4 regions of the Arthrobacter sp. KNU-44 genome follow, and region 3 is predicted to be linked to each of the others. Evidence: riboswitches for the same ligand, from Rfam matches in the RefSeq annotation. Region 3 holds a riboswitch; each other region holds the start of a gene.
The links. Region 3 has a riboswitch for S-adenosylmethionine ahead of ACSVHC_RS12960 (DUF1737 domain-containing protein). Riboswitches for the same ligand answer to the same signal wherever they lie in the genome.
Positions count from the first base shown of each region.

Region 1: linked by a shared signal. The riboswitch ahead of ACSVHC_RS05830 (hypothetical protein) and the one ahead of ACSVHC_RS12960 (DUF1737 domain-containing protein) in region 3 are both predicted to bind S-adenosylmethionine.
Region 2: linked by a shared signal. The riboswitch ahead of metX (homoserine O-acetyltransferase MetX) and the one ahead of ACSVHC_RS12960 (DUF1737 domain-containing protein) in region 3 are both predicted to bind S-adenosylmethionine.
Region 4: linked by a shared signal. The riboswitch ahead of ACSVHC_RS18305 (aminotransferase class V-fold PLP-dependent enzyme) and the one ahead of ACSVHC_RS12960 (DUF1737 domain-containing protein) in region 3 are both predicted to bind S-adenosylmethionine.

Region 1 covers NZ_JBPXNG010000002.1:1,091,108-1,098,423, forward strand. Annotated here, with positions in the region: gene ACSVHC_RS05820 (helix-turn-helix domain-containing protein) at 1-20, opposite strand, end outside; gene ACSVHC_RS05825 (sodium:solute symporter family protein) at 323-1,855, shown strand; SAM riboswitch class IV at 1,990-2,109, shown strand; gene ACSVHC_RS05830 (hypothetical protein) at 2,124-2,438, shown strand; gene ACSVHC_RS05835 (hypothetical protein) at 2,479-2,667, opposite strand; gene ACSVHC_RS05840 (VIT1/CCC1 transporter family protein) at 2,933-4,111, shown strand; gene ACSVHC_RS05845 (matrixin family metalloprotease) at 4,236-5,078, shown strand; gene ACSVHC_RS05850 (polysaccharide deacetylase family protein) at 5,182-6,144, opposite strand; gene ACSVHC_RS05855 (purine-cytosine permease family protein) at 6,156-7,316, opposite strand, start outside.
Region 2 covers NZ_JBPXNG010000002.1:636,296-643,611, forward strand. Annotated here, with positions in the region: gene ACSVHC_RS03790 (SGNH/GDSL hydrolase family protein) at 20-862, shown strand; gene ACSVHC_RS03795 (hypothetical protein) at 930-1,322, shown strand; gene metX (homoserine O-acetyltransferase MetX) at 1,324-2,445, opposite strand; SAM riboswitch class IV at 2,459-2,574, opposite strand; gene ACSVHC_RS03805 (bifunctional o-acetylhomoserine/o-acetylserine sulfhydrylase) at 2,735-4,051, opposite strand; gene ACSVHC_RS03810 (VOC family protein) at 4,298-4,936, shown strand; gene ACSVHC_RS03815 (CPBP family intramembrane glutamic endopeptidase) at 5,037-5,801, opposite strand; gene ACSVHC_RS03820 (histidine phosphatase family protein) at 5,901-6,581, shown strand; gene ACSVHC_RS03825 (DeoR/GlpR family DNA-binding transcription regulator) at 6,598-7,316, opposite strand, start outside.
Region 3 covers NZ_JBPXNG010000002.1:2,555,236-2,562,551, forward strand. Annotated here, with positions in the region: gene ACSVHC_RS12940 (UDP-N-acetylglucosamine 1-carboxyvinyltransferase) at 1-636, shown strand, start outside; gene ACSVHC_RS12945 (glutamate--cysteine ligase 2) at 740-2,011, shown strand; gene ACSVHC_RS12950 (O-succinylhomoserine sulfhydrylase) at 2,008-3,216, opposite strand; gene ACSVHC_RS12955 (rhodanese-like domain-containing protein) at 3,217-3,627, opposite strand; gene ACSVHC_RS12960 (DUF1737 domain-containing protein) at 3,624-3,881, opposite strand; SAM riboswitch class IV at 3,892-4,004, opposite strand; gene ACSVHC_RS12965 (hypothetical protein) at 4,075-4,434, opposite strand; gene ACSVHC_RS12970 (Lrp/AsnC family transcriptional regulator) at 4,490-4,921, shown strand; gene ACSVHC_RS12975 (ornithine cyclodeaminase) at 5,079-6,110, shown strand; gene ACSVHC_RS12980 (hypothetical protein) at 6,492-6,878, shown strand; gene ACSVHC_RS12985 (hypothetical protein) at 6,903-7,316, opposite strand, start outside.
Region 4 covers NZ_JBPXNG010000002.1:3,684,269-3,691,584, forward strand. Annotated here, with positions in the region: gene ACSVHC_RS18285 (hypothetical protein) at 1-173, opposite strand, end outside; gene ACSVHC_RS18290 (MFS transporter) at 248-1,699, shown strand; gene ACSVHC_RS18295 (metal-dependent transcriptional regulator) at 1,756-2,469, opposite strand; gene ACSVHC_RS18300 (class I SAM-dependent methyltransferase) at 2,499-3,275, opposite strand; gene ACSVHC_RS18305 (aminotransferase class V-fold PLP-dependent enzyme) at 3,326-4,750, opposite strand; SAM riboswitch class IV at 4,786-4,898, opposite strand; gene hisN (histidinol-phosphatase) at 5,060-5,872, opposite strand; gene rsgA (ribosome small subunit-dependent GTPase A) at 5,932-7,047, opposite strand; gene aroA (3-phosphoshikimate 1-carboxyvinyltransferase) at 7,050-7,316, opposite strand, start outside.

The sequences.
Region 1 (7,316 bases), 1.5 Mb from region 3:
TCAACGGGGAGAGCCTTCATTCACGAACCTTTCAGGCCGTTTATGCGGCCCTGTCATTGCAGCAATAGTAGCCGGATCGCCCGCGTGGCAGGGCCTTTGGCTAGCCGGAGGGCCGCCGATGAGTCCGCTGTGCAAGACAGCGTCTTGACTGTTACTCGCATCACTACGTATCCTCATAGGCAACAAGTGTTGTTTGTGAGGCATACATCACAGACTACTCTCCCCAATCACCAGCGCAGAGACCTTCCGCAACCCCGCGCGAACCCAGCGGACCGGCGTCGGAATCCCCCAGAGCTCTGCGCATCACTTTCAGGAGCCAACCGTGGACTCTTCGTTCATCAATATTGCGATCGTGGTGGTGTATTTGCTTGCCATGCTGGCCTTCGGCTGGTGGGGCAAGTCGCGCACCAAGAACAACAGCGACTTCCTGGTGGCAGGACGCCGCCTCGGTCCGATGCTCTACACCGGCACCATGGCCGCCGTCGTCCTCGGCGGCGCATCGACGGTTGGCGGCGTCGGTCTCGGCTACAAGTTCGGTGTCTCCGGCATGTGGCTGGTGGTCGCGATCGGTTCGGGCGTGCTCCTCCTGAGCCTGCTTTTCGCCGGCACCATCCAGCGACTGAAGATCTACACGGTCTCCCAGATGCTGAGCCTGCGCTACGGCCAGCGAGCCACGCAGACCTCCGGCATCGTCATGCTGGCCTACACACTCATGCTGTGCGCCACGTCCACTGGTGCCTACGCCACCATCTTCGTTGTCCTCTTCGGCTGGGAGCGCTGGCTTGCCATCGCCGTCGGCGGCGCAATCGTCCTCGTCTACTCCACCATCGGCGGCATGTGGTCCATCACCCTCGCCGACCAGGTGCAGTTCATCATCAAGACGGTAGGCATCTTCTTCCTCATGCTCCCGTTCGTCCTCAACGCCGCCGGCGGCTTCGACGGCATCCGTGCCCGCGTTGACGCCAGCTTCTTCCAGTTGGACGGCATCGGAGCGCAGACCATCATCACGTACTTCGTGGTCTACACCCTGGGCCTCCTGATCGGCCAGGACATCTGGCAGCGCGTCTTCACCGCCAAGACCCCCAAGGTGGCCCGTTGGGGCGGCGCCACTGCCGGCATCTACTGCGTCCTGTACGGCGTCGCCGGAGCTTTGATCGGCCTTGCCGCCCGCGTGGCCCTGCCCAATATCGACGTCAAGGCCCTCGGCAAAGACGTTGTCTACGCCGAGGTAGCCACCCACATCCTGCCGATCGGCATCGGCGGCCTCGTCATGGCCGCGGCAGTCGCGGCCATGATGTCCACCGCTTCCGGGGCCCTCATCGCCGCAGCCACCGTTGCCCGCGCCGACGTAGTCCCGTTCGTGGCCAGCTGGTTCGGCAAGACAATCAACACCGACGACACCGAAAACCCCGAGCACGACGTCAAGGCCAACCGGTACTGGGTCCTTGGCCTGGGCATCGTTGCCGTGCTGATCTCGATGGCGGCGCAAGACGTCGTGGTAGCCCTGACCATCGCCTACGACATCCTCGTGGGTGGACTCCTGGTTGCCATCCTGGGCGGGCTGGTCTGGAAGCGCGGCACCGGTATTGCCGCGGCCTGGTCCATGGCGGTCGGGTCCGTACTGACGCTGGGCCTGCTGATCGCCTACGCCACGGGAATCATCCCCAGCGAAGACGGCGTCTACGCCAACGATCCCATCTACTGGGGCCTCGGCGCCTCGCTCGTGGTCTACGTTGTGGTCTCCCTGCTGACCCCGCCAACCGAACCCGCGGTCCGCGAAGCTTGGGACCGCCGCGTTGCCGGAGCAGCCGTGGAGGAGCTCCCCTTGGAAGCCCACCCGGTGGCCAGCCACTAAGCTTCACAGAATCAAGTACGACGGCGGCGCCGCACCTTCTCCTCGAGGGTGCGGCGCCGCTGCCTTTTGGAACCATTTCTACCGAGCCTTAATACCGGGCCGCGATTGTACCGTTCCATGTACAGTAGGAAGAGCTTCAAGAGATGTGGTGCCAAGCTCCGACTTGCCACACGCCAACCCCATGTTCGCGGGTGGTTCGGATGAAGAAGCGGCCCGGCTCGGACCAGAGACAACCGAACGGGCAAGAGCAACTCCACAGGAGAAGGCCATGCCTTTCGAAATCGGCGCCACCGCCGACCGCACCACCCAGTCCGGCACCCTGTTGTTGCCCCGCCCCCGGCGGGTGGACGAGTTCGTCCGGGTGATTCCCGGCGTCGACCTGTCCCAAGGCTCCATCACGTTCGTGGTGGACGGGAACTTGGAACGCTATTGGCATCATGAGCCGCGGCTCATCACCGAAGCGCTCTCAAAGGCGGTCCAGCCCGCCCGCTGGTTCCCGGCGACACGGAAACTCACCCTTACGGTGGCGGCAACCGGGCACCGGGCAGGCGTGCAGAGGCACTTCATCCTGAGCGCGTTTTAGCCGCCCGGGTTTAGCACCTCGGGTTCAGCGGAGCCCGGGGCTACTCGATCTCTTCAGCCTCACGGTGTTCGTCGGCATCGAGGGCAACCGGCCGCTCGTCGTCGTCAAGAACCTCGGATTGGTCGTCCCAGTCCTCGTCCACCGCCAGGTCCTCGTTGTAGTCATAGGCGGGATCGGCCTCGACCGTGGGACGGTCGGGGTGGCGGGCGTGGGTCTCGGTGCTGTCCATGGTGCAACCTCCGTTCGACGTGCCGCTGAGCCCATCGCACAGGCATAGGAGGCAGCCGTCCAGCGCTACCCCGCCAATTCGTGGACCCTGTCCATCCATCCCAGCACTGCCCCCTGCCGTGGTCAAGGCTTCCCGGGAGCCTCCCGTTTTTGAGGGGGACCTAAATTCTCCAGTGAGGATTACCGGCCGAAAAACCGCGGAAATTGGCGATAGAGTGGAGCCGCAATGAGGCGATGAAGCCCGCCCCAGCAACCCAGGAGTCCCGGTGCAACCGCACACAAAACCCTCGCATCCAGACAACTCGCATCCAGATAATCCGCAGGACTCAAGCAGTCCATCGCAGGACGTAGCAGCCCCCAAGGCTCCCCCGTCGTCGTCGGACATCAAGCGCTGGCGGCAGTACTTGGCGGATGAGCGAGCCGAGGCCGCCGTTTACCGCCAACTGGCGCAGCGCCGCGACGGCGAGGAACGCGAAATCCTTTTGGCCCTCGCAGAGGCTGAAGGCCGCCATGAGGCACACTGGCTCAAGCTCCTCGGCGAACATGCCGGTATGCCGAAGGCGGCCTCGGTCCGAAGCCAAATGCTCGGCTTCCTGGCCCGGAACTTCGGATCGGTGTTCGTGCTGGCCCTCGCCCAACGGGCTGAAGGCCGCTCGCCTTACGCGAAGGATCCGGCAGCGACCCGCGCCATGGCGGCCGACGAACAGATCCACGAAGAAGTAGTCCGCGGCCTGGCGACGCGCGGCCGCAACAGGTTGTCCGGCACGTTCCGCGCGGCCGTATTCGGCGCCAACGACGGCCTTGTCAGCAACCTTTCACTCGTAATGGGCATGGCGGCCACCGGCGTTCCCGCCACCGTGGTCCTGTTCAGCGGCATCGCAGGCCTGCTGGCGGGCGCCTTGTCCATGGGTGCCGGCGAGTATGTCTCGGTGCGCTCGCAACTCGAGCTCCTCAAGGCCACCCGCCCCACCCAGGCCACGCTCACCGCAGCCCCTGCGCTGGACATCGAGCACAATGAGCTGGTCTTGGTGTATCTGGCCCGGGGCATGTCCCGAGAAGCCGCCGAACACCGGGCCGCCGAACGCATGGGCCTCTACAGCTGCGATTGCGATCCCAGCCTCTCGCTCCAACCCGAAGTGGAAGAAACCGTCAACGAGCACGAGGCCGTAGGCTCCGCCTGGGGTGCCGCGATCTCGAGCTTCTGCTTCTTCGCTTCGGGCGCCATCGTGCCCATCCTGCCGTTCATCTTCGGCATGACGGGCTTCGCGGCGCTTGCTGTGGCCGGTACGCTGGTGGGCATCGCGCTTCTGTCGACCGGCGCCGTCGTCGGCTTGTTGTCCGGAACCTCGCCGCTGACCCGCGGCCTCCGGCAGCTCGCCATCGGGCTCGGTGCGGCCGCGGCAACGTATGGGCTGGGACTCGTCTTCGGCGCAGTCATCGGTTAGTAGCGCCGGCCCGACGGGGCGCCGGTGCAGGGACTTGGGGGAAGACTTGCATTCAAACTACGGTTACGACGGCGGTCCGCCGCCCAAGCGCCCCAGTACCGTTCTGGCGCTGTTCCGAAACTTGATGGTGGTGGCAGTCGTCGCTGCCGTAGCCGTCCTGGTCAGTGGATTCCTCCGCGGCGGCCCCGGGATCACCGGCTTGCTTCCAAACCGGACCCCTTCTGCCCATGCCACGGCAAGCAGCCCCGGGCAGGACGGGGCTCCCGGGCAGGCACCACAAAAAGCGGCCCGTGCGCCGGATACCCCACCACCTGGACTGGAGGAAGCCGGGCAGCCGCTCGGCTCCCCCGCGAAGCCTGCGGTAGCCAGCAGCTCCTACAAGTTCCTGGCCACCAACGCCGACGGCACCCCAGTTGGCTACTCTCCGTGCCGGCCATTGCACTACGTGGTCAACGCAGCCCTCGCCCCGGCCGGATCCGAGGGGCTCATCGCCGACGCCATCGCCAAGATCGCCGCCGCCACCGGCCTCAAATTCGTTGACGACGGCCCCAGCACGGAAAACCCCTCCGAGAAGCGCAAGCCCTACCAGCCCGCGCTCTATGGAGATCGTTGGGCACCGCTGTTGATTTCCTGGACCACGCCCGAGGCGGCTCCGGGGTTGGCAGGAACCGTCATCGGAACCGGAGGCAGCACCATGTACAGCTTCGGCACCGGACCCAAGAGCTACGTCTCCGGAAGCCTGGACCTCGACGCCCCGCAAATCACGGAACTGCTGGGTGTCCCCGGGGGTGCCCATTATGTCTCCGCCGTGATTCAACACGAACTTGGCCACGTGGTGGGCCTTGACCACGTTGAGGATCCCATCCAGCTCATGTACCCGGAGATCGGTGCCCCGGATGGCTTGGCAGCCGGAGACCTGAACGGACTCTACAAACTCCACACGGCCCCGTGCCGCACCGACCTGTAGCCCGGTTCACCTGCAGCTCCGCCCAGCCCAACTAGCTCGCATTAGATGTCGTTTTGAGCCGTGATAACGACAACAACTGCGAGCTAGTTGGGTGGGGATAGGCCTAGTTGGGGGCGGGCTGTAAGACGCGGGCAGGCTTGAAGCTGGCTCCTGCGCCTGGGTAGGAGGGGATCTCGATCCGGCCGTGGCTGTGGATCTCGTTGACCGTGGCCTTGGTGTGTTCGGCGATCCGCTCCAAGGTGGTCACCCACATCCCGTCCATGGCCTTCACTCGTTCGATCAGCCGCTCCAAGGCAACGGCCTTGGATGGACGGCCGGAGATGAACGGGTGGTTGGTCAAGACGAAGCAACTGCCTTGGGCGTGGTGGGCTTCGGCTTCGAGGGTCCACATCTCCAAGACCTTGGCCGGGCTCTCGATGACGCCGCTTCCTGTTACTCCCGGGTAGAACGCGTATTGTTCCCAATCGTCCAGGGCCCAATCGACCGGGATCTCCACAATGTCCCGTGAATCGCTATCCCCTGAATTACCCGGGGCAACCGCCATGCGGTAGGGGGCATCGCCGTCGAGCAGGCTTGAATCGTAGAGGAAGCCACGGTCCGCTAGCAGTGCCGGCGAGTGCCAGTTCAGCTCCCACCACGGTGCCCTGTAGCCGACCGGCCTGACCCCGGCTACCTTCGCGAGGGCTTCGAGCCCGCGGTCCAGGTAGTTGGCCTCGGTGGCGGCATCGATTCCCTGCATCGGTTCGTGCAAGTAGCCGTGGTGGGCCACTTCATGGCCGCCGTCGACGATCCGCCGCACCACATCGGGGTAGCTTTCCGCCGTGAACCCCGGGATGAAGAAGGTTCCCTGGATCTCTTGTCGCTCGAGGATCTTCAGGAGCCGCGGAACAGCGACCCTCGGGCCGTAGGACTGGTGGCTCATGAGCGACATGCGCCTGGTGCTTGTGGGATCGTGCGCAATGGTGCACGATTCGGCGTCGACGTCGAACGTGAACGACGCCGCCGCCTTGAAGTTTTCGGGCCACGTGATCGCGTGGGCCTCGTCGGGGAAAGCGTTGGTGGTCATCGGGTGTCCTTTCAGTCGTTGACCAGATTGGCGACGGCGTCTTCCGCAAGCGGCTGCGACGTCGCGGCCGCGGAGGAAACTGCGGCTGAGGACGGCAGCGGAAGGTATCGGGCATGAACCCGTGGGCCCAGTGCGCCGTAAACCGCCGCGGCAACGAGCCCGCCTGCCAGCCAGGACAAGTCGATCCCGCCCATGGCCGTGGCGATGGGGCCCTGCATGATCGGCAGGACGCCGTACATGAACAGCCACGTGGCGAAGATTCCTACCAAAAGCGCGGTGATCCCGGCCCAGTTGACTGCCGGGAGCCGACGTGTGCCCACGGGGTCGAAGAGTCGATCGACTGCGACAGGGCTACGCTTGTCCACCCAGAAGTAGTGCACCAGCATGATGCCTCCCCACGCGGCTACCCACGCCACGAGGCCGCCGAGCCACGTGCTCAATGTTGACGCGAAATCCTCCTGCAGGATGAAGAACACGACGCCGACCAGGGCCAGGAGCCCGACAAAGAGGTTCAAGGAACGACGCTTGGCCTTGATGTCCAATGCCTGGGCGGCCACCGAAAAGGTATAGATATTCAGGATGTTCGTCGCGATGGGACCGTGCAGCACCAGGAACAGGACCGGGATGGCCAGGACGCCGAAGTTGTCGACGATGAGGTGGCCGGGATCGGCCGTGCCGCTCTTCGTTGCCAGGCTGGCGCCGAGGATGCCGAGCCACACTACCGGGAGGAACTGGCCGAATACCGAGGCCAGGTAGACCTTGTGCTTGGGGACGGACTTGCTGACGAAACGTGAATAGTCCGCTGCGTAAGTGAACCACGTGATCCCCCAGCCGATGCCGATGACCGTCATCACGGTGGTCATGGCCGCGATCCGCGCGCCGCCTTCAAGGACAGCACCGGGAGGGCCCGCGTAGCCCCAGTCGATATTCATGCCGAACCAGGCCACGGCCGACATGGCGATCAGCACCACGATGGTGGGCGGGACGGTCCACTTTTCAAAAGCCGCGATGGCCTTGTAGCCGAACCAGGCGATCGTGACCTGGGCGGACATGATCAGGAAAGCCACCACGATCTTGGGGCCCACGTTGGGCTGCTCCGGATCGACCATGCCGAGCTTGCCAAGGAGTGCCATCACCAGGTCCAGGATGATCCAGGTGTTGACGGCGCACCA
Region 2 (7,316 bases), 1.9 Mb from region 3:
TTGCAGCAAGAGGCAGGATATGAACGTGAGTGACACTGATTCCATGGTGGAGGCAAAGCCGCACGAGCGGATTCATCCGTGGACGCGCTACGTGGCACTCGGTGATTCCTTTACCGAAGGCATCGGCGACCCGGAACCCAACAATCCAGGGGGACATCGCGGCTGGGCCGACCGCGTAGCCGAGGAACTGAGCAGGGGACACCGGGATTTCGCCTACGCTAACCTCGCCATCCGCGGGCGGCTGCTCCAGCAGATCCTCGACGAACAACTTGGCCCGTGCATGGACCTCAAGCCGGACCTCGTGAGCATCTCCGCAGGCGGCAACGACCTCATCCGTCCCGGCGGCGATCCGGACGCCCTGGCCGAGAAACTCGATGCCGCCGTGCAGACCCTGAGTTCCGAAGGCGCCACCGTGGTTCTCTTCAACGGCCCGGACACCTTGTCGTCAGTACTCGGCCGGATCCGCGGCAAGGTGGCCATCTACAACGAAAACCTCCGCACGGTGGCCGCCCGCAACGATGCCGTGATCGCTGATATGTGGTCCCTGCGGCAGCTCTCCAACTCCCAGATGTGGGACGAAGACCGCCTGCATTTCTCCCCGCTCGGCCACCACACGATCGCCGCGATGGTCCTCGACTCACTCAATGTGCCGCATAGCCTCGAACCACTGTTCCCCAAGCCGCTCCCCCAGCGCAGTTGGCGCGAAGCCCGCTCGGGCGACCTCGTATGGGCACGGGAGTATTTTGTCCCCTGGGTCATCCGCAGGATCCGGCACCGGTCCTCCGGTGACGGCATCCTGCCGAAACGCCCGACGCCGGGACCCGTCTTCGGTCCTGCCGACACCTTCCTGCCCCGGAGTTGAGCGGGAACCACAGGGCGGGTCACGGGGGGCGGGGCTAAGCTGGTGAAAGACCTAGGAGGCCTGTACCGTGAACAATTTGATCTTCTGGATCATCGTCTGCTCTTGGCTGATTCCGATGGGGATCCGCATGTACAACCGCTCGCGCCAACGCAGGCTCCGGGACTTCCCTCCGCAGAATTACCCCGGTCAGCCCTATCCTCCGCAGACCAACCCCGTCGGATACCCGGAGCAACCCCCGGTAATTTTCCCGGCTGAGCCGCAACCCCCGGTGGCGACGCCCGTACCGCAGGCCGCTCCGCCGTCGTCGGCTGCTCCGCAAACGAACAGCGCGCCCCAGCCGAACAGCGCGCCCCAAGGCTACCGGGCACGGAAACTGGCCGAACTGGACCAGGAGTACAGCGACGGGAAAATCGCCATGGAGGATTACATGAAGCTCCGCCAGGAGATCATGAACGGCTGATTCAGCCGAAGAAGGCTTCGCGCAACTGGGGGCCGAGCTGGCCGATCTCGGTGAGGAAACCGTCGTGCCCGATCGGCGCCTGGATTACGTGAACCGGGACCTCTCCGGGCAAGGCCTTGGCCAGCTCGTGGGATTGTTCCGGGAAGTAGAGCCGGTCCGAGTCCACCGACGCAACGAAGAACTTCGCCGTTGCCACGGACAGCGCCTCCTCCAATGAGCCGCGGCCGCGGGTGATGTCGTGGCTCATGAGGGCCTCGGTGATGGCGATGTAGCTGTTGGCGTCGAAGCGCTGGACCAGCTTGCGTCCCTGGTGGTCGAGGTAGCTCTCCACCTGGTAGCGGCCGCGGTCCCCCAGCGCGGCAGCCTGGAGGGGTGCCTCGCCGCCTTGGGCGTTCCTGCCGAAGCGGAAGTCCAGTTCATCCGCCGAACGGTAGGTGATGTGGGCGATCCGCCGGGCAAGGGCCAACCCCGCCTCGGGCGCGGCCTGGCCATAGTAGTCACCGCCGTTGAAGTCGGCGTCCTGCCGGATGGCGAGCGTCTGGGCCTGCGCGAACGCGATCTGCTCGGCAGTGCTGTACGCCCCGATCGAAATCACGGCGCATCGCTCGACCCGGCCCGGATAGCCGACAGCCCATTCGAGTGCACGGGCACCGCCCATGGACCCGCCCACGACGGTGTGCCAGCTGCGGATCCCTAGAGCGTCGGCGAGCCGGGCTTCGGCTACGGTGCTGTCCCTCAGCGTCACCAGAGGGAAGCGGGAACCCCACGGTTTGCCGTCAGGAGCGCTCGACGACGGCCCGGTGCTGCCGTAGCAGCCTCCCACGATGTTGACGGAGACCACGAAGTAGCGGTCCGTGTCGATGGTGGCGCCCGGACCAACGAGTTGCTCCCACCAGCCTTCTTCGTCGCTCTCGCCACGGGCCACATGGGTGCTGCCCGTCAGGGCGTGTTCCACCAGGACGGCGTTCGAAGCGTCGGCATTGAGCCGCCCCCATGTTTCGTACGCAAGGAGGACCTCCGGCAGGAAACCTCCGGCCTCCAGTTCGAGTCCGCCCACGGAAACATATTTGAGTGTTCCGTCCTGGGTACCGGAAAGGGGTATGGCTGTTGCAGCAATTGTCATTCGTTGACACCTCACATCGCGCTTGCCCGCCGCCAACACAGCGAAGGGCCAGGTCTTCACCCGGGGCACCCCGCCGCGAATGGAGGGTTGCCGGCCAGCAAGCCGGGGCTGTCGCTGGCACTCATGACCTATAGGAAGAGTCTAGGAAAACCGGACCCCTTCTGACGAAGATTATGACACCTTTGTGACACTTGACCGTGTTTTGTTCACGAAGCAGGGACCAAGGAGGCCGGCTGGCGAAGATTCATGTTGCGTCGCCCGCCGGCCTCCTGCGCCATCCGGAGCGGCACTAGCTGCCCTTCGCCGCCCGGAATCCTGACTCGAGGTCCGCGAGGATGTCGTCGATGTGCTCGATCCCGACGGACAGCCGCACCAGGCCCGGGGTCACTCCGGCCACGGCCTGCCGTTCGGGGGTCAGCTGGCTGTGTGTCGTGGACGCGGGGTGGATAACCAAGGAATGGACGTCCCCGATGTTTGCCACGTGCGAATGCAGTTCCAGGGCGTCCACGAAGCGTTTGCCGGCGTCGATCCCGCCGCGGATGGTGAAGGACACCACCGCGCCGGTGCCGCGGGGTCCGTACTTCCGCCCGCGCTCGAACCACGGACTGGAAGGCAGCCCCGCGTACGCGACCGATTCGACGTCGTCGCGCCCTTCGAGCCATTGCGCCACTTTCGTGGCGTTCTCCACGTGGCGTTCCACCCGCAGGCTGAGGGTTTCGATTCCCTGGGAGATCAGGAAAGCGTTGAACGGTGAAACTGCCGAGCCAAGGTCGCGCAGGAGCTGGACCCGGGCCTTGAGGATGTAGGAGAGGTTCGCGCCGAGGGCACCGTCCTTGCCGAGGTCCCGGGCATAGACCAGGCCGTTATAGCTGGGGTCCGGAGTGTTGAAGTTGGGGAACCGCTCGGGGTCCTTGCCGAAATCGAAGTTGCCGGAGTCCACGATGACTCCGGCAATGGCGGATCCGTGCCCGCCCAGGTACTTGGTGGCCGAATGCACCACGATGTCCGCGCCCCACTCGATGGGCCGGATCAGGTAGGGCGTGGCGAGGGTGTTGTCGACGACGAGCGGGACTCCGGCTTCGTGCGCGATGCGGGAGACGCCCTCGATGTCCAAAACGTCCTGGCGCGGGTTGGAGACGACTTCGGCGAAGAACAGCTTGGTGTTTGGCTGCACGGCGTCACGCCAGTGTTCGAGGTTGTCCGGGTCCTCGACGAAGGTGACCGAGATTCCGAATTTCTTCAGCGTGTGCGCCAGCAGGTTGTATGTGCCGCCGTAGAGGCTCGGGCTGGCGACCAGGTGGTCGCCAGCCTCGGCGACGTTGAGGATGGCGAACGTTTCCGCGGCCTGGCCGGAGCTCAGCAGGAGTGCCGCGAGTCCACCCTCCAGGCTCGCTATGCGCTGTTCCACCGCATCCTGCGTGGGGTTGCCGATCCGGGTGTAGATGGGTGCCAGCTCGGCGAGCGCAAAGCGGTTGGCCGCGCTTTCCGCGCTGGGAAAGACGAACGAAGTGGTCTGGTAGATGGGAAGTGCCCGGGCGCCGGTGGCGGCGTCCGGCTCCTGGCCGGCGTGGATCTGGCGCGTTTCGAATGACCATCCTTGCGACATGCGGACTCCTGGTTGTCTGGGCTCTTGCCGTGTTTCAGCCTGCCGGGCTGAAGTATTCAGCCTGCCGGCGTTCGGTTGGCGCCAGTCTATGGACGGTATTGCGGGCTCCGGAAGGTTTGTGACGAACACAGTAGTTTTCGGTCCCGGCGCGTCCTGAAGTGACTCTGAGCTGCCTTTTCGATACATCCCACCTTGGTTAGGCTTGACTTAGCTGAGAGCTCCATCACAAAGTGCCAAGATGAAGCCATGCGCATGGATCACGTCTCTTACGCTTGTGAACGAGATGGCCTCTTGGCCACCACCGAGCGAATTTCCGCAGCATTGGGAGTGGACGCAGTCCGGGGCGGAGTGCATCCGCGCTTCGGTACCCGGAACATGATCATCCCCCTTGCTGACCACAAATACCTGGAAGTTGTCGAGGTCCTAGACCACCCGGCATCCGACAAGGCACCTTTTGGACAAGCAGTCCGTGCACGCTCCGCCGCAGGAGGCGGTTGGATGGGCTGGTGCGTCGCTGTTGACGACCTGAGCCCGTTCGAAGAGCGGCTCGGACGCGCCGCTGTCCCCGGCAACCGCAAGTTTCCGGACGGCCGCGAACTCGTTTGGTCGCAGATCGGCATCCTGGGACTCATCGCCGATCCCCAGGTTCCGTACCTGCTCCGTTGGGAGGGCGACCCTGCACTTCACCCGTCCCTCGTGTACCCAAGCGACGTCAAGATGTCCAGCCTCACCATTGCCGGCTCCGCGGAACGGGTTACCGAATGGCTCGGAGAACCCGTGGAGAAGCCGCTTGAGGACGTTGCTGTCCAATGGATGGCTCCGCACGGAACGCCGGGCATCATGTCGGTAACGTTCGAAACCGCCAACGGAGCCGTCACGATCTGACGGACCAACGGGCCAGGATGGCCCGGAAAACTTCGGCCGCCATTATGCGGGTGCCAATGACGTCACCCCGCAATGGCGGCCGAAACCTTTTAACGCGCCCCTAGCCCAGCCCGATGGCCTTGCCGAAGACACTGAAGCCGACGAACGCCACAATGTCCAGGAGGGCGTGGGCCACCACGAGCGGCATGACCCTTTTGGTCTTCGTGTATATCCAGCCGAACACGAGGCCCATGACGGCATTGCCGATGAAAGGTCCGAAGCCTTGGTACAGGTGGTAGCTGCCGCGAAGGAGCGCGCTGAGCACGATCGCCAGCGGGGTGCTCCACCCGAACTTCCCGAACCGGTCCAGGAGGTAGCCCACCACGATCACTTCTTCGACGACGGCGTGCCGCACCGCGGAGAGGACCAGCACCGGCACGGTCCACCAGTAGGAGTCCAGGCCGCTGGGAATGATCGCTGTGGTGATCCCCAGGGCGCGGCCGGCAGCATAGAGGCCCAGCGACGGGATCCCGATCAGCGCGGCGAGGCCTAGTCCTTGCAACGCGTCGCGGCCCGGGCGGGCGAAGTTGAAGCCCAGCCGGGTGAAACCCGAGGGGCTCTCCGCCGTTTGGCGGTGCAAAGACAGGAAGTAGAACACCAACACCACCGGGACCAGGGCGAACGTGATATCCAACAGCTGGTAGGTGAGATCGAAGTACTCGCGCGTGCTCTGCGAGCGGTTGAGGGTGGACGTCGCATGGGCCAAAGGCCCCTGGGTCATCTTGTCCAGCAACTGCACCACGGAGTACACGGCCGATTGGCCGAGGGACAGGCCAAGGACAATCAGTACTTCGGCGCGCAACCGGCGCGTTGAGGCTAGGAGCATGCTCCTATCTTGCCTGCATTTGCCTGATGTTTCCCCTGAGCCCGGCCACCCGGAGTCCGTTTGCATGGCCAGGCGTCTCCTGACCCTATGCTTGGTGGGATGAGCGCGCCAGCACGAATCTTCATGATCCGGCACGGCCAGTCCGCCGCCAACGCCGACACTTCCATCTACAACCGTGTGCCCGATTACCGTATCCCGTTGACGGAGCTCGGCATCGAGCAGGCACGGGCCGCGGGTGAGGCACTGCGCAGGAAGCTCGACGGCGAATCCGTGTGCGTTTATGTCTCGCCGTACCTTCGGGCATACCAGACCCTCGAGGCACTGAATCTGGGCGGCCTCACGGAAAGGGTGATCGAGGAGCCCCGGCTGCGTGAACAGGACTGGGCCAACTTCCAGATTGCCGGAGACATCGGGGACCAGAAGGAGCTCCGCAACCTCTACGGGCACTTCTTCTACCGCTTCCGCGAGGGCGAATCAGGTTCCGATGTCTACGACCGGATTTCGTCCTTCATGGAAACCCTGTACCGGCATTGGGAGAAACCCGACTACGCGCCCAACACCCTGCTGGTGACCCATGGCCTCACCATGCGGCTCTTCTGCATGCGGTGGTTCCACTGGTCGGTGGAGTACTTCGAGTCCCTCAACAACCCGGGCAACGCGGAGCTACGGACACTGATCCGCAACGACCAGGACAAGTACGATCTGGACACGCCGTTCAGCCAGTGGGTGCGGCGCAGCACGGACGAAACCGTGTTGAACGCTCCCCCGATGGTCTTTTGACGGCCATCTAACAGAGCTAGGCGTCCTTGGCCACGATCACTTCGGTGCCGCCGGCTTCAAACGCAGCTTTGTCCTCTGCCGTGATGCCCGAATCCGTGATGAGCCGGCGGAAATCGTACCCGGCCATCGCCGCGAAGGCACGCTTGCCGATCTTCGTGGAGTCGGCGAGGACATAGGAGTCGGTGGCGCGCCGGGCCATGACGGTATTCACCATGGCTTCTCCCTCGTCGGTGATGGTGGGGCCGATCTTCGGATCGACTCCGTTGACGCCGATGAAGGCGATGTCCAAGGCAACCTTCTGCATGATGACATCGGTGTAGGGCCCGACAAGTTCGTAGGAACGCGGGTTCAGGATGCCGCCGGTGACCATGATCTTGATGTTGGGACGCACGGCAAGCTGGGCGGCGATATTGATTGCGTTGGTGACCACCGTCAGCATGGGCCTGTTGGAGGGCGCGTTCAGGTCTTCGCGGGTGGACAGCACCTGGGCCAGGGCCGTATTGGTGGTGCCTCCGCTGAGTCCGATCACGGCCCCGGGCATGATGAGCTCCGAGGCTGCCAAGGCAATCTGCTGCTTTGCCTCGGCGTGATCATCCCTGTTGTAGCGCCCCGGAAGTTCGTAGGCGACCGATCCTGTGGTTGCTCCGCCACGGGTACGGCTCAGGAGCCGCTGCTTGGCGAGGCTGTCCAGATCACGGCGCGCCGTGGCCGGCGAGACGGCCAGTCGGGTCACGA
Region 3 (7,316 bases):
GATGTTGACATTGAGTACTTCCCGTCGGAAGACCCGATCGAGGCCATGAGCCTCATCACCGCGGGCATCGTGACCAACTCGGAAGTCACCATTTGCAGGGTCCCCATTGAGTTCATGGAGATCGAACTGGCCACGCTTGAGCAGATGGGCCAGCAGCTCGACATCTCCGGGGAGTACTTTGCCCGCAACGGACGGACTCGCCTGGTGGATGTCACTACCAAGCCATCACGGTTGCGCGCCCCGGAAGACAAGATCCATCCGATGCCGTTCCCGGGGCTAAACATCGACAACTTGCCGTTCTTCGCGGTCATCGCCGGCAATGCCGAGGGCCAGACCATGATCCACGACTGGGTCTACGAGAACCGGGCGATCTACTTGACCGAGCTCAACAAGCTCGGCGCCCAGGTCCAACTCCTCGATCCGCACCGCATCTACGTCAATGGCCCCACCAAGTGGCGTGGTGCGGAAGTCGGATGCCCTCCGGCACTCCGACCCGCAGCTTGCCTGCTGTTGGCGATGCTGGCGGCCCGCGGAACGTCCGAGTTGCGCAATATCTACGTGATTGAGCGCGGATACGAGGACCTGGCCGAGCGGCTCAACACCATCGGTGCCAAGATCGAGTACTTCCAGGACTGACCGCGTCGGATTTGGCTCGATTCGGACTTCCAGCAGAATCCTTCGGGCGGGCCGCAAAACCCCGATCTGTCTCGGCGAGGCTGCCATGGCGCACAATTGATCCGTGCGCACTTTTGGTGTGGAAGAGGAATTGCTGATCGTCGATCCCGTGACCGGCGAGCCGCTCGCCCTTGCCGACGCGCTCCTATCGGGTCCCACCCACGACGGCCTCGCCCAGGACGGTCCCGACGCTGGTCCGAGCCAGGAGAGTCCCGACGCCGGTCCGCCCCTTGAGGAGATCGACGGCCCCGATACCGGCCTAAGCCACGAGCTCAAGCTTGAGCAGATAGAAACCCAGACCCGGCCATGCCGCAGCTACGCAGAGCTCCTGCACCAGATCCGCAGGGGGCGGGGCCTCGCGAGCCATGCCGCTCGCCGCCACGGCGCAAGGATCGCCGCGTTGGCCACGTCGCCCGTGGACGCCGCGTTGCACACCACCCCGGATCCCCGCTACGCCATTATGCTCGAACGTTTCGGCATCACGGCGCACGAACAGCTCACCTGCGGATTCCACGTCCACACTTCGATCGAGTCCCCGGAGGAAGGCGTGATGGTGCTTGACAGGATCCGGGACAAGCTCGCTGTCTTCACGGCGATGAGCGCCAATTCTCCGTACTGGCGGGGGCTGGCTACCGGTTTTGAGAGTTACCGGACGCAGGCGTGGAACCGCTGGCCTTCGTCGGGGCCGTCAGCCATCTTCGGTTCCTTGGCCGCTTACCGACGTGTTGTCAGGAGGCTCATCGAAACAGGAGTGTTGCTGGACGAGGGGATGGTCTACTTCGACGCCAGGCTGTCCCGGCACGTTCCCACGGTGGAGGTCCGGGTGGCCGATGTCTGCCTCCGGGCCGAGGATGCGGCGCTCCTCGCGGTGCTCGTCAGGGCCTTGGTTGAGACTTCTGTTCGTGAGTACCATGCCGGAATAGAGCCGGCGGCCGTGCCTACGGCGCTTTTGCGGATGGCGTCCTGGCAAGCAAGCAACTTCGGCCTCCGCACCGAACTGCTGGACTTTGGAACCTTTCGCCCGGAGCCCGCCGCGGATGTCGTGTGGTCGTTGGTGGAGTACCTGGAACCTGTCCTCGCCGAACAGGGTGAATTCGACTTGGTCCAAACCGGCGTGGCAGCCATCCTGGGCCGCGGCAACGGCGCCATCGAACAGCGCGGTGTTGCCGGGCGCTGGAGCGAGAGCAACGGGAGCGCGCCCGACGCCGCCGGGCTGGCCGCCGTCGTCGAGCACGCCGTTCAGATCACGATGCGCTCGGAGAGGGACGAGAGCGACACCAAGCCGCAGCCCGTCCTCACCTGGGTGCGCCAGGACTGGCGCGAACCGCCCGGCTAGACCTGCTTGAGGGCCCTCTCCAGGTCCCCGATGAGGTCGTCCACGTCCTCCAGCCCCACTGAAAGCCGCACGACGCCGTCGCTCAGGCCAATGGCCGCGCGGCCTTCCGGACCCATGGCGCGGTGCGTGGTGGTGGCGGGGTGGGTGATGAGGGACTTGGAGTCGCCTAGGTTGTTCGAGATGTCGATCACGGCGAGCCCGTCCAGCAGCGCGAAGGCGGCCTCTTTCGCCGATCGCCCCGCCGAGGGCAGCAGTTCAAAGGTGAGCACGGTTCCGCCGGCCTTCATTTGCTTCGCGGCGAGCTCGTACTGCGGGTGCGACTTCAGCAGGGGGTACTTGACCCAGCTGATGGCCGGCTGATCCTCAAGCCATTCGGCGATCCGCAACGCAGACGCCGAGGAGTGGTTGACGCGCAGCGCCATCGTCTCCAGGCCCTTGGTCAGGACCCAGGCGTTGAACGCGGAAAGCGATGGCCCGGTGTGCCGCATGAGCTGCTTGACGGGACCGTCGATGAATTCCTTGGTACCCAGGATCGCTCCGCCAAGGACCCGGCCCTGGCCGTCGATGTGCTTGGTGCCCGAGTAGACAATCACGTCCGCGCCGAGATCGCCGCAGCGCTGCAGCAGGGGGGTGGCAAAGACGTTGTCGACGACGACGGTAGCGCCCGCCGCGTGGGCCAGCTCGCTCACCGCCGCGATGTCCACGATTTCCTGCATGGGGTTCGACGGCGACTCGAAGAACACTGCCGTTGTCGGCTCGGACAACGCGGCACGCCACTGGTCCAGGTCCGGGCCGTCCACGAAGACGGTCTCGACGCCCCAGCGGGGCAGGATCTCGTTGAGGATCACGAAGCAGGAACCGAAGAGCGAGCGGGCGGCAACCACGCGGTCGCCCGCAGCCAGCAACGCACCGAGGGCGGTGAAGACAGCGGACATGCCCGACGCCGTCGCGAAGCACGCTTCGGTGCCTTCGAGAAGGCGGAGTCGCTCCTGGAAAGTGGCCACGGAGGGGTTGCCGTAACGGGAGTAGACGAAGCGCTCGTCCTCACCGGTGAATGCGCGCTCTGCGGCTGCGGCGGACTCGTAGACGAAGCCGGAGTTCAGGAAGACGGCCTCGGACGTTTCTTGGAAGTTGGTGCGGTCAAGACCGCCGCGGACGGCCTGGGTATCAGGGCTCCAGCCGGCGGCGTCAGGATTGAAAGTCACTTAGATGTTCCCCAGGTTCGTCGGAAGTCCACGGTTTTTCCAGCCGTTCACGGTTCGCTCGCCGTAGCGGTCCGGTTCGCCCTCGAAACCCTCCAGGACGTTGTAGGCGGTGTAGCCGGCCTGTGTTGCGGCGATCGCGGCGGCGATGGAGCGCTGTCCGGAGCGGCAAAGGAAGACCAGTTCGGTGCCATCCGCTTCCGGAGCCTGCTGCGTCAGCTCTTCGATGAAACGGGTGTTGGGGATGCCGCCGGCCAGGTTCCACTGGATGAACAAGGGATCGTTTTCCGTGGCCTTTGTGTCAGGGATCCCGATGTGTGCCCACTCGCCTTCGGTGCGGACGTCCACCAGGATGGCGCCTTGTTCCAGCTTGGCCCAGGCATCGTGCGGGCTGAGGTCGCCTGCGTAGCTCATGCGTGGCCCTCGCCGTCGAACTCTTCATCAAGCTGGTCTACCGCGTTGGCAACTGCTGCATCTGCGCTCGCGATCGCGGCGGGTAGGACGATGGCCTGGGCCACAATCACGTCCGTGCCATTGAAGGTCGCGGCCGGGCTGCCGTGCAACACGTATCCCTCCGCGAGGGCGGTGGAGATCCGCTCGCAGAAATCCTTCGTGTCAGGGCCCGTGATGAGACGGTACGAGAGTTTTTCTTCGGTGGGTTCAGGCATTGGTGCTCCTCAGTCACGCTTGCAGTTCGAAAGTGTCGATACGCCGAGTAGTCACCTGAGGCACCCCGCCGGAGAGAGGGTTGCCGACCAGCAAGTCAGGGCTTCGCGCTGGTGCTCATTACTCAAGAAGAAAATAACATCCACGACGGCGGCCTGCATCACTGGCCGTCGTCATGTTCCGTAACCGGGGGTCTTAGGCGTCGGTTTCATTCGGCAGCGGTTCAAGGCTTGCCTGGATCCGGGGTGGAATGGCGTCAAACCGCGACGCTACTCCCGTAGGGGAGTGATGGAAAGTGGAACCTTGGTGCTTCCGGATTTCCAGCAACTCGTGCACGGATATCCCGGTGGCCGTGGCGAGCGCGTGCAGCGAGAGGCTGTTGTGATGAGCCAAGGCAAAAACCACACCCGACAGGGCTTCGAAACCTTCTGTCTCGTAGATTTCCTTCACCAAGTTGGACATGCCGTTTGCATCATCGATTGATCCCGCTGACGCACCAGTCGCCATGGCCGTCAGCGACCATGCAGCAGAGTCGGGGCTGATGTAGATGCTCATGTCGATACCCTACGGACTCAGGCCCGCTTGGGGAATGGGCGATACGTTTATCTTTATGGCAGCACTCACCGACCTTGACCGTCAGCTCCTCTCCGCCCTCCGGGAGGACGGCAGGGCGTCCGTGGCGAGCCTCGCGCGTAAGCTGGGCGTGGCCAGGGCCACTGTGAATAGCAGGCTCGAGCGTCTTGTCTCCTCGGGAACCATCGTCGGTTTCACTGCGAGGGTGCGCGACGAGGTCGATCCACTTGCCATTCGCGCCATTGCGCTCATTGCCGTGGAAGGAAGATCGGCTGACAAAGTCATTCGCCAACTCAGGGGACTGCCGGAGATTTGGGCACTGCACACCACAAATGGCGGTTGGGATCTCGTGGCCGAGCTGCGCACGGAAAGCCTCAGCGACTTTGACCAGGTGTTGGGCAGGATCCGCGGCATCGAGGGGATCGTCAATAGCGAGACGAGCCTGTTGCTCAGTTCCGTCCTCCGGTAGTCGTCAGCGAGACGACGACTCGTCTAAGCATTTTGCAAAGGATCAATCGCCATTTTGTACATTTTTTCAATGAAAAGTACGTACTTTGGCAATTGTGGATGCATATCACCGCTCCGTAGCCTCGTAGCAACAATGTTTATGAGGGAAAGGAGCGCACATGACGCGCTTTGTCGATGTCCGCAATATGGTTCGTTGGACGGCCGGGCGGGGCCCGGAAACCATCATCTCGGAGATGATTCAGTACCTGGAGGACGACTTTCGGAGGTGGGAATCTTTCGACAAGACTCCGCGGGTGGCAAGTCACACGCCATTTGGGGTCATCGAACTGATGCCCACCAGCGACCAGGAAACATACGGCTTCAAGTATGTAAATGGACACCCTTCGAATCCCGCGCGCGGCTTCCAGACCGTGACGGCTTTCGGTGTCCTGTCCGACGTCCATAACGGCTACCCGACGTTCCTTGCAGAGATGACAGTGCTGACGGCGCTTCGGACGGCGGCCACGTCCGGGATGGTCGCGAAGAAGCTCGCGCGCCCGGATGCCCGGATCATGGCGATGATCGGGACCGGAACCCAATCGGAGTTTCAGGCCCTTGCCTTCCGGGCGGCCCTGGGTATTAACAGTGTCAGGATCTGGGACACGGATCCGGCTGCGATGGAGAAATTCGTCCGGAACATGGCTCCCCTCGGCCTCGACATCACCATCGCAGACTCGGCAGCCCAAGCAGTGGAGGGTGCCGATGTCATCACCACCTGCACGGCGGACAAGGCGAATGCCACCATCCTGACGGCTGCCCAGGTCTCGCCCGGCGTTCACATCAACGCGATCGGAGGCGATTGCCCAGGGAAGACCGAGCTCGACGCCGCCATCCTGGGCCTCGGCGACGTTTTTGTGGAATACGATCCCCAGACGCGGATTGAAGGCGAGATCCAACAAATGTCCGCCGAATTTCCCGTCACGGAATTCTGGCAGGTCCTGTGCGGGAACGCGCCGGGCCGCACCGCCACGGACCAGATCACGATTTTCGATTCTGTGGGCTTCGCGATCGAGGACTTTTCGGCATTGCGGTATCTCCGCGCCGCCGTTGAGGGTTCGGAATTCTTCGATGAGATCGACCTCGTCGCGAACCCCGATGACCCCAAGGACCTCTTCGGCCTGGTGCGGGCGCTTTCTCCGATCGGCTCCTGAGAAGCCCAACTGACTCGCATTTGTTGTCGTTTAGGGGCCGCTAAACGACAACAAATGCGAGTTAGTTGGGGAAGTCTGGTGCGCCGGCCCCAGAACCGGCGCACCAGACATTTAACAAGCTTGACCGGCCGCAAACTAGTTAACTACTGAGGGCATGGCGGCACAATAGGGTCGCGATGCTAAATTACGCGGCCCGCTACACTCGGATTCATGGTGGGTCATGGGGGAACCAGAACCGTAGCGCTAACACTGGCAGGGCTGCTGCTCGCGGCCTATGTGTCCGGATGTGAATATACCGACGCCGGCGATCCTCGGCCGGCTGCCGGGCCCACTCGGAGTTCCCCTCCTCGGCCGCCATTGCCAACCAAGGACCAGGCAACGGTGTCGCTCGAAGCCAGCAACCTCGTGACCGCCAGGAAGCTTCTCGGGGCCGCCTCCGGCGCGGTGATCCTGGAGGATTCCGGCACGGTGGGCGGCGCCGTTAGCGGGGTTGGAAAGAGTGCAAGGGTCGAGGACGCGGGCCCGTATACTCTGACCGCAGCCTGTGTTGGCGCCTCGGATGTCCACCTTGTCATCGCCCAGGATCCACGGATCGGCCTTGCCCCCCAGGATCAGACGATCGATTGCGCTACTTCCTACTCGCGAGTTGTTCAGCTCCAGCCTGGGTCGGTCAATGTCCAGGTTCTGGTAATGCGGGTTTATTCAAGTGCTTCCGCCACCTCAACAGGCGGGGGCGTCGCTGCGGTGAGGCTCACGGCCGGCGGCTGAAATCCTCCGGCTCGCGGGCGACGGTTATGGAATGTCTTCCGGTTCCGCCGAGGGCCCAGGTGGCCGATGCGGCGCGGGCGGGCCGGGGTGCGGGGGGTGGGGTACATGTTTGTGCAGGTGCGGCGGATGCGGACCGCCGTGCGGCGGACGCGGAGGATGCCGGGGCGGGGGTGGCGGGCCCGGTTCCGGCTCGGTCTCCCCAGCCGCGGCCTCAGGCACCGTCCGTCCATCGTCGGCACTGGTTTCCTCCGCGGCACCTTCGTCGGGGGCCTCGGTCACGAGCCCGTAATAGTTGTAGAGTTCCTGTTCCTGCGTCTCCGTGATCGCGCCGCGGTCGCTCTCGATGCGCGGGCCGTTCTTCACTTTGTCCTTGGCGAAAGCCACCTTGATCACTGAATTCTCAAGGCTGGCTCCGGAAAGCGGCGCGAAAGACTCGGA
Region 4 (7,316 bases), 1.1 Mb from region 3:
CACACAGGACGCTTCCCGGTGCGGTTGGCGCGGGATTGGACGAGCCACTGCGGTGGATTGTCTTGCAGCTCGCTCAGCTCGGCTTGTGAAAGCCTGGAGGGGATGCCGTGGCGTTGGGCCATTTCCATCGAAATATCAAGGGCCAGTGCGGCGTCACGTCTGCTAATCACCATTCAACGATACGGGACTTTCGCCGCGGCAGGATCGGGCAGGAATCCGGACGGGAGCGGACAAGCAGGCGTAGGCTGTGCTCATGACCGACGCAGCGGCCCTGCTGCCAAGCACCCCGCTTCAAAAGCGGGTCCTTGTTGTGGCAATTGTGGCTTCCTTCATCGCCATTTTGGATGGCTTCGTGGTGAACCTCGCGCTCCCGGCGATCGGCCGTGAACTGGGTGGTGGCCTCGTCATCCAGCAATGGGTGGTGGATGCCTACCTTTTGACCCTCGGCGCGCTGATCCTGGTCGCCGGATCCCTCTCGGACCATTTCGGCCGCGCTCGCATCCTGGAGTGGGGACTCGCCGGCTTCACCCTCACCTCCGTCACGTGCGGTCTCGCCTGGAACGGGGAAGTGCTCGTGGTGTCGCGGGCCCTGCAGGGGATCGCCGGGGCACTGCTTGTCCCGAGTTCGCTCGCCATGATCGTCACCTTCTTCTCCGGGCCGGCGCAGTCCAAGGCAATCGGCCAATGGTCCGGTTGGACGAGCGCGGCCGCTATTGTCGCCCCGTTGATCGGCGGCGTATCGGTCGACCTGCTGTCCTGGCGCGTCATCTTCTTTATCAATGTGGTTCCGGCCGTTGCCGTCTGGCCGATCCTCGCGGGGCTGCGGAAGTCCGATGCCGCAACGGACACAAGCAAGAAGATCGACTACCTCGGCGCATTCCTGGCCATGGTGGGACTCGGTGGCCCGGTCTACGCTTTCATCGAACAAGGGCGCATGGGCTGGAGCAACATGGTGGTCTGGATGCCGCTCGCCGTCGGAGCCGTTGGCCTGGTCCTCTTCCTGATCCACGAAGCCAGGACCCCGGAACCAATGCTGCCCCTGCGGCTCTTCGGAATCCGTAATTTCGGTTGGGGAAACATCGCCACGCTGGCCATCTACGGCGCCCTGTCCCTCGGCTTCTTCGCCGTAGGCATCTACTTGCAGCAAGTGGGAGGGATGAAAGCAACCACTGCGGGTATCGCGTTGCTTCCCGCGACGGTCCTCCTGATGCTCACGGCTTCATTCTTCGGCGGACTGGCAGGCAAGTACGGCCCACGGTGGTTCATGACAGCCGGTCCGTTCATCTGCGGTGTCGGTTTTCTCATGACGTTGGCCGTCCAGGAGCCCTTGAACTACTGGACCCAAGTGCTGCCCGGGCAGATCGTCTTCGGGATCGGCCTCAGCACCTTGGTTGCGCCCCTCACCGCGGCCATCCTCGGCGCGGTACCCACCGAAGAGGCAGGGATCGGTTCCGCAGTGAACAACGCGGTTGCCCGTATCGCAGGCCTGATCTGCATCGCGTTTGCCGGGCTCATCATCGGCCCGGTCTTCACCCGCCAAGGTCTCATGAACGCCCTGGTGGTCACCGCTGTGCTGTTCTTCCTCGGGGCGGCGGCATCCGCCGTCGGGATCCGGAACCCGGTCTTGGGTGCTGCAGTGATGGACTCTCCGGAAGGTCCAGCCGCCGACGACGGCGGGACGGCCGCCCAGCGCGCCTGAACAGTGCTTTCCAGGACACGCTTTCTAAGACACAGGCTTTTCAGTACACAGCTTAGTCAGCGTTCCGCGAGGACGCAGCCTTCGTGGACGGCGTCCGTGGCCACCCAGAGCGCCGAGGCGACCTCATCGGCGAGATCGTAGTCGCGGCTGCCCGGACCTTTTCCGATCCGCACCACCAGCGCACCGCCGAACGGTTTGCGGCCAATCACCTCGATGCTGGCATCGAGGTCGATTTCCTCGGCAGACAGGTACCTCAGCAGCTCCGGGTTTTCGTCGCTGATCCGGGTGATCTTTCCTGAATGGCCGTCGTCGAGCTCGATCATCCGGTGCGCATGCGGCAGGCTCACCGAACCGTCCGCGGCGGGGATGGGGTCACCATGGGGATCGCGTCCGGGGTTGCCCAGCTTGGCGGCCATGCGATCGATGAAGGTGTCCGAGACGGCGTGCTCGAGCATCTCGGCCTCGTCGTGGACTTCATCCCAGCTGTAGCCCAACTCCCTCACGAGGTAGGTCTCGATCAGGCGGTGCCGGCGGACCATGCCCAGGGCAAGCTGCATTCCCTGGGGTGTCAAAGTAATGGCGCTGTAGGGCTGGTGGTCAACCAGGCCTTGGTCCTTGAGCTTGCGGACCATCTCCGAGACGGAGGAATTGGCGACACCGAGCCGCTGCGCGAGCTGTGAGGACGTGATGGGTTTGTCCTGCCACTCCGTAAAGGAGTAGATGACCTTGACGTAGTCCTCGATCGAGGAGGAGGGCGCACTGGTCTTCACGGTTCCAAGCCTATCGCGTACCGGCCGAATCAGACTTTCCGCGCCCGCCAGCTCTGCGTGAGATAAGGCAACGGGATGACCTCGCCCTCGGCATGGCCCAGATGTTCGAAGAGGTACCACTGAAGGTTGCCCATGACTTTGGCCCGGTTGGCGTCATTCGCCCTCAGGTAGTAGCTGCGCGACTTCACAAGTTCGAGGATGTCGGCCGGAGTCACGGGATCCTCCCAATGTGTCACGTGACTTTCGAGACCCGCGAACTCCGGGCCCACCACAGGCCGGAAGTCCGGTTTGTGGACATCGCCGGCATGCATGATGCGGGTCAATCGATGGACCCAGGGCACCGAAGTGTCCATTTGGTTCCAGATCAAGCCGATAGTGCCCTGGGGTCGAAGGATCCGGGCGATCTCGGTGCTCGCGGCGAGGGGATCGCACCAGTGCCAGGCCTGGGCAACGCTGACGACGTCGAATGCTGAGTCCGCCAGTCCAGTTGCCTCGGCAGTGCCCTCCAGGGTGATCACTTGTGGATACGTTTTGCGGAGCTGGGTGAGCATGTCCATCGAGGGGTCCACTGCGGACACCGCGAGCCCGCGCTCGACGAAGAGCGCGGTGAACTTTCCGGTGCCGGCGCCGATGTCTGCCGCGTCCCGGGCGCCTTCCGGCAGCAGCCAGTCGGCCGAATCCGCAGGGTAGCCGGGCCGGACACGATCATAGTGTTCTCCGCCGTCCTGGAAACTCCGGCCGAGTTCAAGGCGCCGTTCCTCATAGAGCTTGGGGCCGGCTGATGTGCCTTTGGGTCGCGGGGCCACGCAGGAACTCCTTCGTAGGACAGGAAAAATACCCTACGAATCTACCGCAATCAGTCAGTGCTGCAGGGAGCGGCTCCCGCGGTCCCGGGAGTGTTGGGAGCCCACTCCGGGTAGCTGCGGTGGTCGTTCGCCGGCACCCAGCGGCCGGCATCCACTACGTAGTCCCAGCCGAGGCCGTTGCTCTTGAGCGCGTGGATGCCCGCAATGAGCCGGGTGGCGTCTTCCAAGCGCGAGCCCACGCCGAAACTGGCTCGAAGTGATCCGGAGGGCAGGCCGAGGCGCTTGAGCAGCGGGTGGGCGCAAAAGCGTCCGTCGCGCAGGCCAATGCCGTGCTCGGCCGCAAGATAGGCAGCCACAAGTCCGGCGTCGTAGCCCTGGAGCGAGAAGTTCACGACGCCGATGGTGTCCTGGGGATCCGTGTCGCTGAAGATCTGGTGCACGGTCACGCCGTCGATTTGCTTGAGGCCCTCGACCAGATGCGAGCGGATGGCTGCCTCGTGGGCGTGCCATTCATCGTGGTCGAGGCTGGCGATGACCTGTGTGGCCCGGGCGAGTGTGGCCGCGCCGAGTACGTTCGGCGAGCCGCCTTCGTGCCTGGCCGGTCCTGTGGCCCAGCTGACGGAATCGAGGCGCGCTTCTCGGACGGCGCCGCCTCCGGCCAGGTGCGGTGTACCGGCGTCGAGCCAGTCGGGACGGCCCACCAGGACACCTGCGCCGAACGGCGCATAAAGCTTATGCCCCGAGAAAACCAAGTAGTCGACATCCGCGGCGGCGATGTCGATTCTGCGGTGCGGGGCGAGTTGCGCCGCGTCCACCACAATCCGCGCCCCGAATTCGTGGGCCAAGGCAGCGAGTTCCTTGATGGGCAGGATTTCGCCGGTCACGTTTGACGCGCCGGTGACAGCCAGGAGGCTGACGCCGCCGTGGGAGAGCGCTGTGCGGACGTTGGCGACGGTCTCGGACAACGTTCCCGCGGCAACGATGCTGCGGTGGGGGACACTTTGCCACGGGAGGAGATTGGCGTGGTGCTCGATGTCCAGGTAAAGGACTTCGCCAATGTGTCGACCGTCCTCAACTGGCAGGCAGCCGGCCAGTAGATTGAGGGAATCAGTGGTGTTGCGCGTGAAAATGACCGAATCGTCCGGCCGGCCGCCAACGAAGTCACGGACGATGTTGCGGGCGTTTTCATAGACCGAGGTGCTGATTTGGGAGGCATAGCCTGCGCCGCGGTGGACGCTCGCGTAGTACGGCAGGATCTCGTTGAGGTACGCGGAAACCACCGTCAGGGCAGGTGCGGAAGCGCCGTAGTCAAGATTGGCGTAGCGGATGTGGCCGCCCTGGATCAAGGGTGCCTGCAACTCCGCGCCGGTGACCGCAGCGAGTGGGCGCGATGCCCGGGGGAGGGTTTCACCGCGGTGCTGTGCAGATTCGTTGTTCAGCGAAAGAGCCTGGGAAGTAAATGTGGCTGTGCTCATGGGACCTCACTCAAGAGGGACCCCTGCGTGCAGGGGGTCCGCGCTTGCCGCATCCGTTCCGGACCGGCCGGGTCGTCACCCGGGGCACCCCGCCGCGATGGAGGGTTGCCGGCCAGCAAACCGGGGTTTCGCGCTGGCACTCGTGACCTGTAAAGAGCGTAGGACACCGGCAAGGCTCATTCCAATGTGACCGGCGATTGTTAAGCGGATTATTACACCGCCGGAAAAATGTGCCTCCTGCCGAAGAAAAAGCGGCGGACGCCCCCAAAAGTGGGCGTCCGCCGTCGTTTATTCAGTGGAGAGAGTGGACTAGAGGAGGTCGTCGAGCTCGGGGTTGAGCCTCTTGAGGACCTCGGAGTGCAGGATCGAGTTAGTGGCCACGGCGTTTCCGCCGAAGGGACCATCCGCACCGTCCAGGGACGTGAAGCGCCCGCCGGCTTCCGTCACGATCGGCACCAAAGCCGCCATGTCGTAGACCTGGAGTTCCGGCTCGGCAGCGATGTCCACGGCGCCCTCGGCCACGAGGCAGTAGGACCAGAAATCGCCATACGCACGGCTGCGCCAGACATCGTTCTCGAGGCCCAGGAAGTTGTCCAGCTTATCGTGCTGCTTCCACTCGGAAAGCTCGGAGTAGGAAAGCGAGGCGTCTTCGAGCCGCGACACGTTGGAAACCTTCAACCGGGTGGCTGCGGCCAGCGACCGGCCCATGTAGGCGCCCGAGCCCTTGGCCGCCCACCAACGCTTGCCGAGCGCCGGAGCGCTCACGAGCCCCACTACTACCTCGCCCTCGTCCACGAGGGCGATCAGCGTAGCCCAGACGGGTACGCCACGCACGAAGTTCTTGGTCCCGTCAATGGGGTCGATGATCCAACGCCTCGAGCCGTGGCCCGTGCTGCCGAATTCTTCCCCGAGGACGGCGTCGCGGGGGCGGGAACGGGAGAGCTGCCCACGGATTGCTTCCTCTGCTGCTTTGTCGGCATCGGTGACGGGGCTCAGGTCGGGTTTGGTCTCGACCTGGAGGTCCAGTGCCTTGAACCGCTCCATTGTCAGGGAATCGACGGAGTCGGCCAGGACGTGTGCCAGCCGCAGGTCGTCGTTGTAGCTCGAATCGGGTTGGGTCATGGTTCCAAACTACCGTCTGTTCGCCGGTGAGCCGGGGAGGTAGGACGGCAGGCGCGCAGTTAGTTGACCGTACCCAATTCCTTGGTCTCCTGGGCTTCCATGCGCGGGTCCGCGCCGAGGAGCCGGCGCAACGACGCCAAGCGGGCCGGACCTGCCTCGCCGGCGTGGCCGTCGGCGACCCAGGAATCCAGTCCGCATCGAACCGCGGAGGCATCGTGCTTGCAGCCTCGCTCGCACATCTCCGTTCCGGGTTCCAGATCCGGGAAGGCATGCAGGATGCGGTCCGGGTTCACGTGGGCGAGGCCGAAGGAGCGGATGCCGGGCGTATCGATGATCCAGCTGCCCCCGGGGGCATCGCTGAGCTTCAGTGCGAGGGCAGAGGACGAAGTGTGCCGTCCCCGACCCGTCACGGCGTTGACCCCGCCCGTGGCGCGCTCGGCGCCGGTGAGGGCATTCACCATCGTGGACTTCCCGACGCCGGAATGGCCCAGGAGCACAGTGACCTTGCCGTCGAGGTAGTCCCGCAATTGGCCGACGGCGTCGCCATCAAGGCGGGCGGAGAGGCCGTCGTCTGAACGGGCATCGATGCCGGAGGCGCCGGCGTCGGCCGTGCGGCTGATGATGATGGGGAAACCAAGGCTCACATAGTTGGCGAGCAATTCCGTCGGATCCTTGACGTCCGCTTTGGTGACGAGCAGCAACGGCTCGATTCCGGCGTCGTACGCTGCCACCAAGGCGCGGTCGATGAATCCGGTGCGCGGCTCCGGATTGGCGGCCGCAACCACCACCACGAGCTGATCGGCGTTGGCGACGACGGCCCGTTCGATCGGATCCGTGTCGTCGGCGCTTCGTCGCAGGAGGGTCTTTCGCTCCTGGACGCGCACGAGGCGAGCGAGGGTGTCCGGGGCTCCGGACACATCGCCGACGAGGGCCACGAAGTCTCCGGGAACCACGGGGGAGCGCCTCAGTTCCCGGGCGCGTGCGGCAATCACAATGCGTTCGTTGTCCGAGCTTTCGCCCACGATCGCGGTGTAACGGCCGCGGTCGACTGTGATGATGCGCCCGATCACGGCGTCGTCGTGGCTCGGGCGGTCTTTCGTGCGGGGGCGTGTGCCCTTCTTGTTGGGGCGGATCCGGACATCGGACTCATCCCAGGAGCTTGCGTCGCGGGCCATCGTTAGTTGCTTGTCTCCGTTGAAACGGTGTCCGCGCCCGCTGGGCCGGAACTGAGCATCGATGCCCAGATTTGCGGAAATTCGGGCATGGTCTTGGAAGTCGTCGCGATGTCTTCGACCTGGACACCCTCGATGGCGAGCCCAAGGATGGCGCCCGCGGTAGCCATGCGGTGGTCGGCATAGCTGCGCACGACGCCGGCGTGCAGCGCCGCGGGCCGGATCACCAAGCCGTCGCTGGTTTCCTCGGCGTCGCCGCCAAGCCGGTTGAT